Linked DNA regions of Leptothrix cholodnii SP-6. The protein of the gene in region 1 binds, or shares a complex with, the protein of each later gene. Links are inferred from orthologs where the notes say so. Each region holds a gene or a part of one and is shown in the gene's direction. Other genes may lie near its edges. The genes, in order: tsaD, tsaB and tsaE.

The links.
Region 2: the proteins of tsaD (region 1) and tsaB are in contact, whole or in part, in a solved structure (PDB 4WQ4), measured with the Escherichia coli proteins. The link is inferred for Leptothrix cholodnii SP-6 from one-to-one orthologs.
Region 3: the proteins of tsaD (region 1) and tsaE are in contact, whole or in part, in a crystal structure (PDB 6N9A), measured with the Thermotoga maritima proteins. The link is inferred for Leptothrix cholodnii SP-6 from one-to-one orthologs. Residues at the interface, in WP_004082750.1 of Thermotoga maritima: Cys10, Asp11, Arg49, His50, Leu82, Gly84, Gly135, Gly136, Glu154, Thr155, Leu156, Asp157, Asp158, Ser159, Glu162, Asp165, Lys166, Arg169, Leu170, Tyr175, Lys213, Thr214, Leu217, Tyr218, Gln221, Arg222, Asn324; in WP_004082108.1 of Thermotoga maritima: Leu37, Gly38, Lys46, Lys57, Val59, Lys60, Ser61, Thr63, Phe64, Thr65, Leu66, Met67, Val69, Pro71, Tyr82, Arg83, Leu84, Asp86, Asp88, Phe89, Asp93, Ile128, Asp130, Glu131, Arg134.

The regions. Positions count from the first base shown.
Region 1 is NC_010524.1:1,576,612-1,579,619, forward strand. What follows is about bases 137-2,997. They hold tsaD (tRNA (adenosine(37)-N6)-threonylcarbamoyltransferase complex transferase subunit TsaD), read left to right. Parts: upstream 137-960; coding sequence 961-2,034; downstream 2,035-2,997. Other genes in these bases: lgt (prolipoprotein diacylglyceryl transferase), read left to right, coding at 137-950; LCHO_RS07450 (branched-chain amino acid ABC transporter substrate-binding protein), read left to right, coding at 2,083-2,997. Also shown: LCHO_RS07435 (LysR family transcriptional regulator), read left to right, coding at 1-90; more of lgt, read left to right, coding at 117-136; more of LCHO_RS07450, read left to right, coding at 2,998-3,008.
Region 2 is NC_010524.1:404,247-407,300, forward strand. Bases 54-2,960 are described here. They hold tsaB (tRNA (adenosine(37)-N6)-threonylcarbamoyltransferase complex dimerization subunit type 1 TsaB), read left to right. Parts: upstream 54-1,087; coding sequence 1,088-1,834; downstream 1,835-2,960. Other genes in these bases: dacB (D-alanyl-D-alanine carboxypeptidase/D-alanyl-D-alanine endopeptidase), read right to left, coding at 54-968; rimI (ribosomal protein S18-alanine N-acetyltransferase), read left to right, coding at 1,842-2,348; LCHO_RS01875 (uracil-DNA glycosylase), read left to right, coding at 2,335-2,960. Outside these bases: more of dacB, read right to left, coding at 1-53; more of LCHO_RS01875, read left to right, coding at 2,961-3,054. UniProt on the Escherichia coli protein: Required for the formation of a threonylcarbamoyl group on adenosine at position 37 (t(6)A37) in tRNAs that read codons beginning with adenine.
Region 3 is NC_010524.1:1,209,316-1,212,433, reverse strand. Bases 131-3,101 are described here. They hold tsaE (tRNA (adenosine(37)-N6)-threonylcarbamoyltransferase complex ATPase subunit type 1 TsaE), read left to right. Parts: upstream 131-1,360; coding sequence 1,361-1,843; downstream 1,844-3,101. Other genes in these bases: LCHO_RS05660 (N-acetylmuramoyl-L-alanine amidase), read left to right, coding at 1,872-3,101; queG (tRNA epoxyqueuosine(34) reductase QueG), read right to left, coding at 272-1,357; LCHO_RS05675 (glycerate kinase type-2 family protein), read left to right, coding at 131-262. Also shown: more of LCHO_RS05675, read left to right, coding at 1-130; more of LCHO_RS05660, read left to right, coding at 3,102-3,118. UniProt on the Escherichia coli protein: Required for the formation of a threonylcarbamoyl group on adenosine at position 37 (t(6)A37) in tRNAs that read codons beginning with adenine.

The DNA.
Region 1 (3,008 bases):
TCGCCGGTGGTGGCGCGCTTCGTCGGCCATGTGTCCGCGGATGTCATGGCCGAGCGGCGACAATCCGCCTCCGCCGGGGCTGCCCGGTAGCCGTTGTTCCCCTTGGAGTCTTGCCGATGCTCGTGCATCCCCAGTTCAACCCGATCGCGCTCGATCTGGGCTTTTTCCAGATCCACTGGTATGGCCTGACGTATCTGGCGGCCTTCGGCTTGTTCTATTTCCTGGCCACCCGGCGCATCCGCCAGGCGCCGTATGCAAGTGGATCGGGCCCGGCCTGGACGGCGCGTGATGTCGAGGACCTGCTGTTTTTCGGCGTGGTCGGCGTGATCCTGGGTGGGCGGCTCGGTTATGTGCTGTTCTACAAGCCGACGTACTACCTCGCCAACCTCAGCGAGATCCCCGCCGTCTGGAAGGGCGGCATGGCTTTTCACGGCGGCCTGCTGGGCGTGATCGTGGCGATGGCGCTGTTTGCGCATCTGCGCGGGCGCAAGTTCTTCGAGGTCACTGACCTGGTCGCGCCCTGCGTGCCCACCGGCCTGGCGATGGGCCGCATCGGCAACTTCATCAACGGCGAGCTGTGGGGCCGCGCGGCCGACGCCAGCCTGCCGTGGGCGATGGTGTTCCCGCAGTCGGGCAGCGACCTGCCGCGCCACCCGTCGCAGCTCTACCAGTTCGCGCTCGAAGGCCTCGCGCTGTTCGCGCTCACCTGGTTCTACGGCCACAGCCGCTCGGCCCATGTCGGCGCCGACGGGCGGCCGATCTGGGGCCGGGTCAGCGGCCTGTTCGTCGGCGGTTACGGCGTGTTCCGCTTCATCGCCGAATACTTCCGCGAGCCCGACAGCTTCCTCGGCCTGCTCGCGTTCAACCTCAGCATGGGCCAGTGGCTGTGCGTGCCGATGATCGTGGCCGGCGCGCTGATCTGGTGGTCGGCGGGGCGGCGTCGTGTCTGAGGCCGTGGCGATGAACTGGGCTGACGCTGCGCCGCTGCGGGTGCTGGGCATCGAGTCGAGTTGCGACGAAACCGGCATCGCGCTGGTCGAACTGCCGGGCGGTGTGCGCGGCGCCCAGCCGGTGCGGCTGCTCGCGCACGCGCTGCACAGCCAGATCGACATGCACCAGGCCTACGGCGGTGTGGTGCCCGAACTGGCCTCGCGCGACCACATCCGCCGCGTCGTGCCGCTGCTGCGCCAGACCATGACCGAGGCCGGCCACGCGCTCGCCTCGATCGACGTGGTGGCCTACACCCGCGGCCCCGGCCTGGCCGGCGCGCTGCTGGTCGGTGCGGGCATGGCGTGCGCGCTGGGCATGGCGCTCGGTAAGCCGGTGCTGGGCGTGCATCACCTCGAAGGCCATCTGCTGTCGCCGTTCCTGTCGGCCGATCCGCCGCAGTTCCCATTCATCGCGCTGCTGGTGTCGGGTGGCCACACGCAGCTGATGCGGGTCGACGGCGTGGGCGCCTACACGCTGCTCGGCGAGACCATCGACGACGCCGCCGGCGAGGCCTTCGACAAGACCGCCAAGATGCTCGACCTCGGTTATCCGGGCGGGCCGGCCTTGTCGAAACTGGCCGAGCAGGGCGACCCGACGGCCTTCAAGCTGCCGCGCCCGCTGCTGCGTGGCGACAACATCGACTTCTCGTTCGCCGGCCTCAAGACGGCGGTCTGGATGCAGCAGCAGCGCCTCGTCGCAGCCGGCACGATGACCGAGCAGGCGCGCGCCGACCTGGCCGCATCGACGCAGGCGGCGATCGTCGACGTGCTGGTCGCCAAGTCGCTGCTGGCGCTCAAAGCCAGCGGCCTCAAGCGCATGGTGGTGGCCGGCGGCGTGGGCGCGAACCGGCGCCTGCGTCAACAGCTCGACGCCCAGTGCGCAAAACGCGGCGTGCGCGTGCACTACCCCGAGCTGCACCTGTGCACCGACAACGGCGCGATGATCGCGCTCGCCGCGGCCATGCGCCTGCAGGCCGGCCGGGCCGAGCCGAGCCTGGCGTATCACTTCGACGTCAAGCCGCGCTGGGATCTCGGCGCGATCTGAGAGCCCGAGCGCGCGCTCTTGCGGCCCGTCTGAACCGGATCTGATCACATGAAGACCTCGTTTTTTCATACCCGTCGCGGCCTGCTCCTGGCTGCCGTCCTCACCGCTTGCGGCGTGAACGCCAGCGCCGCCGAGCCCATCAAGGTGGCCTTGATCGAGGGCCTGTCGGGCCCGTTCGCCAATGCCGGCGAGGCGGTGGCGCGCAACATCGTCTGGGCGATGGAGCGCGTCAACGCGCGCGGTGGTGTCAAGTTGCCGGGCGGCGCGCGGCCGCTCGAACTCATGCGCATGGACAGCAAGGGCAGCACCGAGGAGGCGCTGTCGCTGCTGAAAAGCGCCACCGACCAGAGCGTGGCGGTGGTGATGCAGGGCAACAGTTCGGCTGCGGCTGCGGCGCTGATCGACGCGCTCAACAAGCACAACCAGCGCGAGCCGCAGCGCCGCGCGCTGTTGCTCAACTACTCGGCCGTCGACCCGGTGCTGACCAACGAGAAGTGCAGCCCGTGGCACTTCCGTTTCGACGCCCATGCCGACATGCGGCTGGCTGCACTGACCGACGTGCTGAAAGACGACGCCGGCACCCAACGCGTCTACCTGATCGGCCAGGACTACAGCTTCGGCCAGCATGTGCTGCGCGAGGGCCGCAAGATGATCGCGGCCAAGCGGCCCGACATCGAGTTCGTCGGCGACGAGCTGCACCCGATCGGCCGGGTGAAGGACTTCCTGCCCTACGCCACCAAGATCAAGGCCAGCGGCGCGCAGGCGGTGCTGACCGGCAACTGGGGCAACGACCTGACGCTGCTGATCAAGGCGGCGCGCGAGGTCGGTTTCGAGGGCAAGTTCTACACCTTCTACGGCAACGCGCTGGGCGTGCCGGCGGCCATCGGCGAGGCCGGCATCGGCCGGGTGCTGGCGGTGGCCGAATGGCATCCGAATGCGGGCGGAAAGGGATCGGACGCGCTGGTGTCGGCCTT
Region 2 (3,054 bases), 1.2 Mb from region 1 along the record:
GCGGTCTCGGGCAGGCCGGCCGGCACCAGGCCCTCGCGCACGCGGCCCTGCAGGCGCCCGCCGAGGGCGCGCCATTGCGCCTCGATCACGCGGGCGGCGTAGCTGGCGGGCTCGTTGTAGGCGATTGGCCAGTTGCGTTCGCCACAGGCCAGCGGGTAGCTGCCGGTCAGGCGCCAGCGCTGCGGCGAACTGAAATCCGCCTGCAGGCCGGCACGCCAGTCGTTGCAGGGCCCGTCGCTCAGTCGCACGCTGTCGGGCGGTGTCCAGCCGGCGAGCGCCGGCTCGGCGCTGACGCTGGCGACACCGCGGGCCGGATCGGGACGAAAGCCCAGCGTGATGCTCTTGTAGTTGACCAGCAGCGCGTCGGGTCGCACGTTGTACGGCTTGAGCGGCTCGCCGTCGAAGGCGGCCGGGTCGATCTCGGGCAGCGCGTATGCGCTGCGGTCGAGCACGATGTCGCCGCGGATCTCGTCGATGCCGAGCTGCTGCACCTGGCGCAGCAGCAGCCACAGCCGCTCGGGCACCAGTTTCGGGTCGCCGCCGCCCTTGATGTGGAGCGAGCCGGCCAGCACGCCCTGCCGAGGCGTGCCGTCGAGGTGGAGGGTGGTGTGCCATTGAAAGCTGCGGCCGAGCTGCTGCAGCGCCGCCGCCGAGGTCACCAGCTTCATCAGCGAGGCCGGATGCGCCAGCTGCCCGGCCTGGTGGCTCAGGCGCGCCTCGCCGCCGCCGGCCGGGGCGATCCACAGGTAGAGGCTGTCGGCGGGCAGCTGGGCCTGCGCCAGCGCGGTGCGGATCGTCGTGGGCAGCGGCGTGCCCGGCTGGCCCGCCGGCGGCACCTGCGCGCCTGCGGAGGGTGCGCCGGTGCCGCCGGCCAGCAGCATCAGGCCGCACATGGCCCGCAGCGACGGCCCCGGCGGCAGACCGAGCAACGGTGGACGAGACGGGAACCGGTTCGGCAAGGCAGGCATCGGGCGCAAGGTGGAGGGCAGGGCGCGGCAGTATCCCCGGCCTGCGCCGCGTGCGCGGCTGCCCCGCTGCACGAGGGGCGGCCGTTACACTGAAAGCGCCTTTCGCCGCCCAGGAAACCATGTCGTCGCCCCGACTGCTCGCCCTCGATACCGCCACCGAAACCCTGCACCTGGCCCTCGTGCAGGGGGATCAGGTGCTGACCCGCGCACTGCCGGGCGGGGCACAGTCGTCGGCCCTGCTGCTGCCGGCGGTGGCCGAGCTGCTGGCGCAGGCCGGCTGGACGCTCGCGCAGCTCGATGCCGTCGCCTTCGGCCGCGGGCCGGGCGCCTTCACGGGGCTGCGCAGCGCCTGCTCGGTCAGCCAGGGGCTGGCGCTCGGGCTGGATCGGCCGCTGATCGCGCTCGACACGCTGGCGGCGGTGGCCGAGGCGGCATTCCAGCGCGGCGCCGGCGCGCAGGTGTGGGCTCTGCTCGACGCCCGCATGGGCGAGATCTACGCGGCGCCCTGGCGTCGCATCGGGCCCGGCCACTGGGCGGCGCCCGACGATCTGGCCGCGGGTGTTGATCCGGCGCCGTGCCTGTACACGCCGGCCGCCCTGCTGCGGGCGATCGAGGCCGCCCCGGCCGATCTGGCCGGCCCCGGGCTCGACGCCCATGCCGATGCGCTGGCCGCCGCGCCCGGCCGCCGCTTGGCCGCGGCGCTGCCCGACGGCGCGGCGCTGGCGGTGCTGGCGCGTGCGGCGCATGCCCGCGGCGCATGGATCGATCCGGCGCTGGCGCTGCCGCTCTATGTGCGCGACAAGGTCGCGCAGACCACCGTCGAGCGCGGCCTGGCTCGCCAGGCGGCCGCGTCGTCGGCGGCGTGAGGGGCCGATGAGCGCCCGCGCCTCGAACTGGCCCGCCGCGCCGATCCTGCGCAGCATCGGCATCGAACACCTCGACCAGGTGATGGCGATCGAGCTGCAGGCCTACCCGTTCCCGTGGAGCCGCGGCAATTTCGTCGACGCGCTGGCGGCCGGGTATCTGGCCCAGTGCCTGCAGGCGCCGAGCGGCGAGCTGCTGGCCTACCAGTTCGCGATGGCCGGGTTCGAGGAGTGGCATCTGCTGAACCTGACGGTCGCGCCGGCGCATCAGGGCCAGGGCCACGGCCTGCGCCTGCTCGACACCCTGGCGCAGCACACGCGCGCGACCGGCGCGCATTTCCTGTGGCTGGAGGTGCGGCCGAGCAACCTGCGGGCGCGCGCGCTCTATCACCGCTTCGGTTTCGAGCAGATCGGCTTGCGCCGCGCCTATTACCCCGATACCGGCGGGCGCCGCGAAGACGCGCTGGTGCTGCGCTGGCGCGCGGGTGCTGCGGAGGCTGCCGATGCCGTGGACTGAACGCCAGCGGGCGATGCTCGGCGAGATCGGCATCCGGCTGTGGCCGTCGCCGCAGGCCGGGGCCGCTGAAACGCCGGCCGCGCCGCCGGCTGCCGTGCCGGTGGTGCCCGTCGCCCGATCGCTGGCCCAGCCGGCGCCGGGCTTGGCCGTGCCCACGGCGGCCAACCCTGCGCCGAGTGCGACCGCACCGCCGCCATCCGTTGTCCGTCCGCGAGTCGACCCCGCACCGGCCGCACCGGCCGCACCGCTGGCCCGGCCCGGCGGCCTGATCCAGGCTGCGCCGGCCGGCGCGGTGTCGGCGCTGGACTGGCCCGAGCTGCAGGCGGTGGTCGAGGCCTGCCGGGCCTGCGGCTTGTGCGAGAGCCGGCGCCAGACCGTGTTCGGCGTCGGCCATCACCAGGCGCACTGGATGCTGGTCGGCGAGGCGCCGGGCGAGCAGGAGGATCTGCAGGGCGAGCCCTTTGTCGGCAAGGCCGGCCAGCTGCTCGACAACATGCTGCGTGCGGTCGGCCTGACCCGCGAGCAGGCCGAGCCGGCGCGGCAGGTCTACATCGCCAACGTCCTGAAGTGCCGTCCGCCCGGTAACCGCAACCCCGATCCGCAGGAGGTGCAGCGCTGCGAGCCTTTCCTGCAACGCCAGGTCGAGCTGGTGCGCCCGCGCCTGATCCTGGCGATGGGGCGGTTCGCGGTGCAGTCGCTGCTCAAG
Region 3 (3,118 bases), 370 kb from region 1 along the record:
CATCACGCTGGCCAGCCACCCGCGCATCCACGCGCTGGCGGGCGACACCGACGGCGTCGACGGCCAGGAGGAGATCGCCGGTGCGATCTTCACGCCACACACGCTGACCCGTGCCTGGGCGATGGGCGTCAAGCCGCTCGATCGCCTGGCTGAAAACGATGGCCACGGCTTCTTCGAGGCGCTGGGCGACGCGGTGGTGACCGGGCCGACGCTGACCAACGTCAACGACTTCCGCGCCATCCTGATCGACGCGCAGGGCTGAGCCGGGCGGCTACGCCGCGCGCTGCGCCAGCGCCCAGCCGATGTGCTCGGCGAGCATGTCGTCGGGCTCGGGCAGCGCCGACTGCAGCGCGGCGGCGATGGCCGCATCACCCGTCTCGCGCCAGGCGTTGCCCAGCGCCACCGCCAGGTTGCGCCGCCAGCGCCGATGGCCGATGCGGCGGATCGCGCTGCCTTCGGTGTGGCGCAGGAAGGCCGCCTCGTCCCAGCCCCACAGCTGCAGCAGCGTGGCCGAGACCAGCGGCGCACGCGCGTCGAAATCGGCCAGCGGGCTGCGCTGCGCGTACTTGTTCCAGGGGCAGATCAGCTGGCAGTCGTCGCAGCCGTAGATGCGGTTGCCGATCGCCGCGCGCAGTTCGATCGGGATCGGGCCGTCGTCCTCGATCGTCAGGTAGCTGATGCAACGGCGCGCGTCGAGCCGGTAGGGCGCGACGATGGCGCGGGTCGGGCAGACGTCGATGCAGGCGCTGCATTGGCCGCAATGCGGCGTGACCGGCGGCGTGGGCGGCAGGGCCAGGTCGACGTAGATCTCGCCGAGAAAGAACATCGAACCCGCCGCGCGGTCGAGCAGCAGCGTGTGCTTGCCGCGCCAGCCGAGTGCGCTGCGGCTGGCGAGTTCGACCTCGAGCACCGGCGCCGAGTCGCAGAACACGCGGTGGCCGAACGGCCCGACGGCCTGCGCGATCCGGTCGGCCAGGCGTTGCAGGCGCTGGCGCAGCACCTTGTGATAGTCGCGACCGCGGGCGTAGATCGAGATCACCGCCTCGCCGGGGCTTTGCTGGCGCGCCCGCTCGTGCTCGCGCCAGTCGGGCGGGGTGTCGCGTGGCAGGTAGTCGAGGCGGGCGGTGATGACGCGCACGGTGCCGGGGATGAGTTCGGCCGGGCGGGCGCGCTTGAGGCCGTGGGCGGCCATGTACTGCATGTCGCCGTGGAATCCGGCGGCCAGCCACGCCGTCAGGCCGGGCTCGGCGCTGGCGAGATCGACGTCGGCCACACCGATCTGGGAAAATCCCAGCGTCCGGGCCCATTCCTGCAGTTGCTCGAGCAGGGCCGGCGCGTCGATTGGAAGGTCTGACATCCGGTGATTCTAGAAACGCTGTCCCTGCACTGGCCCGACGAGGCGGCCTGCGCCGCCACCGCCGCCCGCCTGGCGCGCCACCCCGGCCTGCGCCGCGCCTGCATCGAGCTGCACGGCCCGCTGGGTGCGGGCAAGACCACGCTGGTGCGCCACCTGCTGCGCGCGCTGGGCGTGAGCGGGCGCATCAAGAGCCCGAGCTACGCGATCGTCGAGCCCTACGAGCTGCCCGCCGGTGAGTCGGGCGAGGCCGGCGCGGCGTGGCACTTCGACTTCTACCGTTTCGGCGATCCGCTCGAATGGGAGGACGCCGGCCTGCGCGATCTCTTTGCCAGCCCCGGGCTCAAGCTGGTGGAATGGCCCGAGCGGGTGGCCGGCCTGTTGCCCGCCGCCGACCTGCGCATCATCATCGAGCCGCAACTCGACGCCGGCCGGCAGGTGCAGCTGCAGCCCGGCACCGCGCTCGGCCGCGAGCTGATCTCCGATTGACCGCCCACGCTCACCAAGGACGCCCCGCATGAAGTACGACGCGACGCGCCACGGGCACTTGCCGGCCCCTCTGTCGACCCCGCCCACCGATGATCTGCCCGCCATGCATCGGCGCGGCTGGTTCCGCCAGGCCGGCGCCTGGGTGCTGATGCTCGGCGCGCCCGATCTGGTGCGCGGCGCCAACCTGGTGGCGGTGCGGGTCTGGCCGGCGGCCGACTACACGCGGGTGACGATCGAATCCGACCAGGCGCTGGTGACGCGCCATTTCGCGATCGACCAGCCGCCGCGGCTGGCGATCGACATCGACGACCTCGAGCTCAGCCCGCAGCTGCGCGACCTGGTCGCCAAGGTCGGCAACCACGACCCGCACATCGAGAAGGTGCGGCTGGGCCAGAGCGAGCCGCGCAAGGTGCGCATGGTGTTCGACCTGAAGAGCCCGAGCGAGCCGCAGGTGTTCACGCTGGCGCCGATCCCGCCGTACCGGCACCGGCTGGTGTTCGACCTGCGCCCGAGCAAGCCGCCCGATCCGCTGCTGCTGCTGGTGCGCGAACGCGAGACGGCGCTCGGCAACGCCAGCCAGGCGGCCAACCACGAGGCCGAGCAGGCCGCGTCCGACGTCGACGACGCGCTGGGCGAATTCATCGGCCGCATCGACTCGCCCGGCGCCACGCCGCCGCCCGCGCTGCCGGGTCAGCCCGGCGACGGCCCGGCCGTGGCCAGGACGCCCGAGGCGGTCGAGCCCGACCGGCCCGCCTGGCCGCCGGCCTCGGCGCCGACACCCGGGCCGGCGCAAGCCCCGGTTCCTGCGACCGCATCGGCGCCGCCGTCGGCACCCGCCGCGCCGGTGCGCCCGCCGGCCGTGCCACCGGGCCGTGCCGGCATCAACCGGCTGGTGATCGTGGCGATCGATCCCGGCCACGGCGGCGAGGACCCGGGCGCGATCGGGCCGAGCGGGCTGCGCGAGAAGGACGTCGTGCTGCAGATCGCCAGGCAGCTGCACGACCTGATCAACACCCGCCCCGGCATGCGCGCGATGCTGACGCGCGACGCCGACTTCTTCGTGCCGCTGCAGGACCGCGTGCGCAAGGCGCAGCGGGTGCAGGCCGACCTGTTCATCTCGGTGCACGCCGACGCCTTCATGCTGCCGCGCGCGCGTGGTGCGTCGGTGTTCGCGCTGTCCGAGCGCAGCGCCAGCAGCGCCGCGGCACGCTGGATGGCGCAGCGCGAGAACCGCGCCGACGCGATCGGCGGCATCAACATCAACGTCAAGGCCAA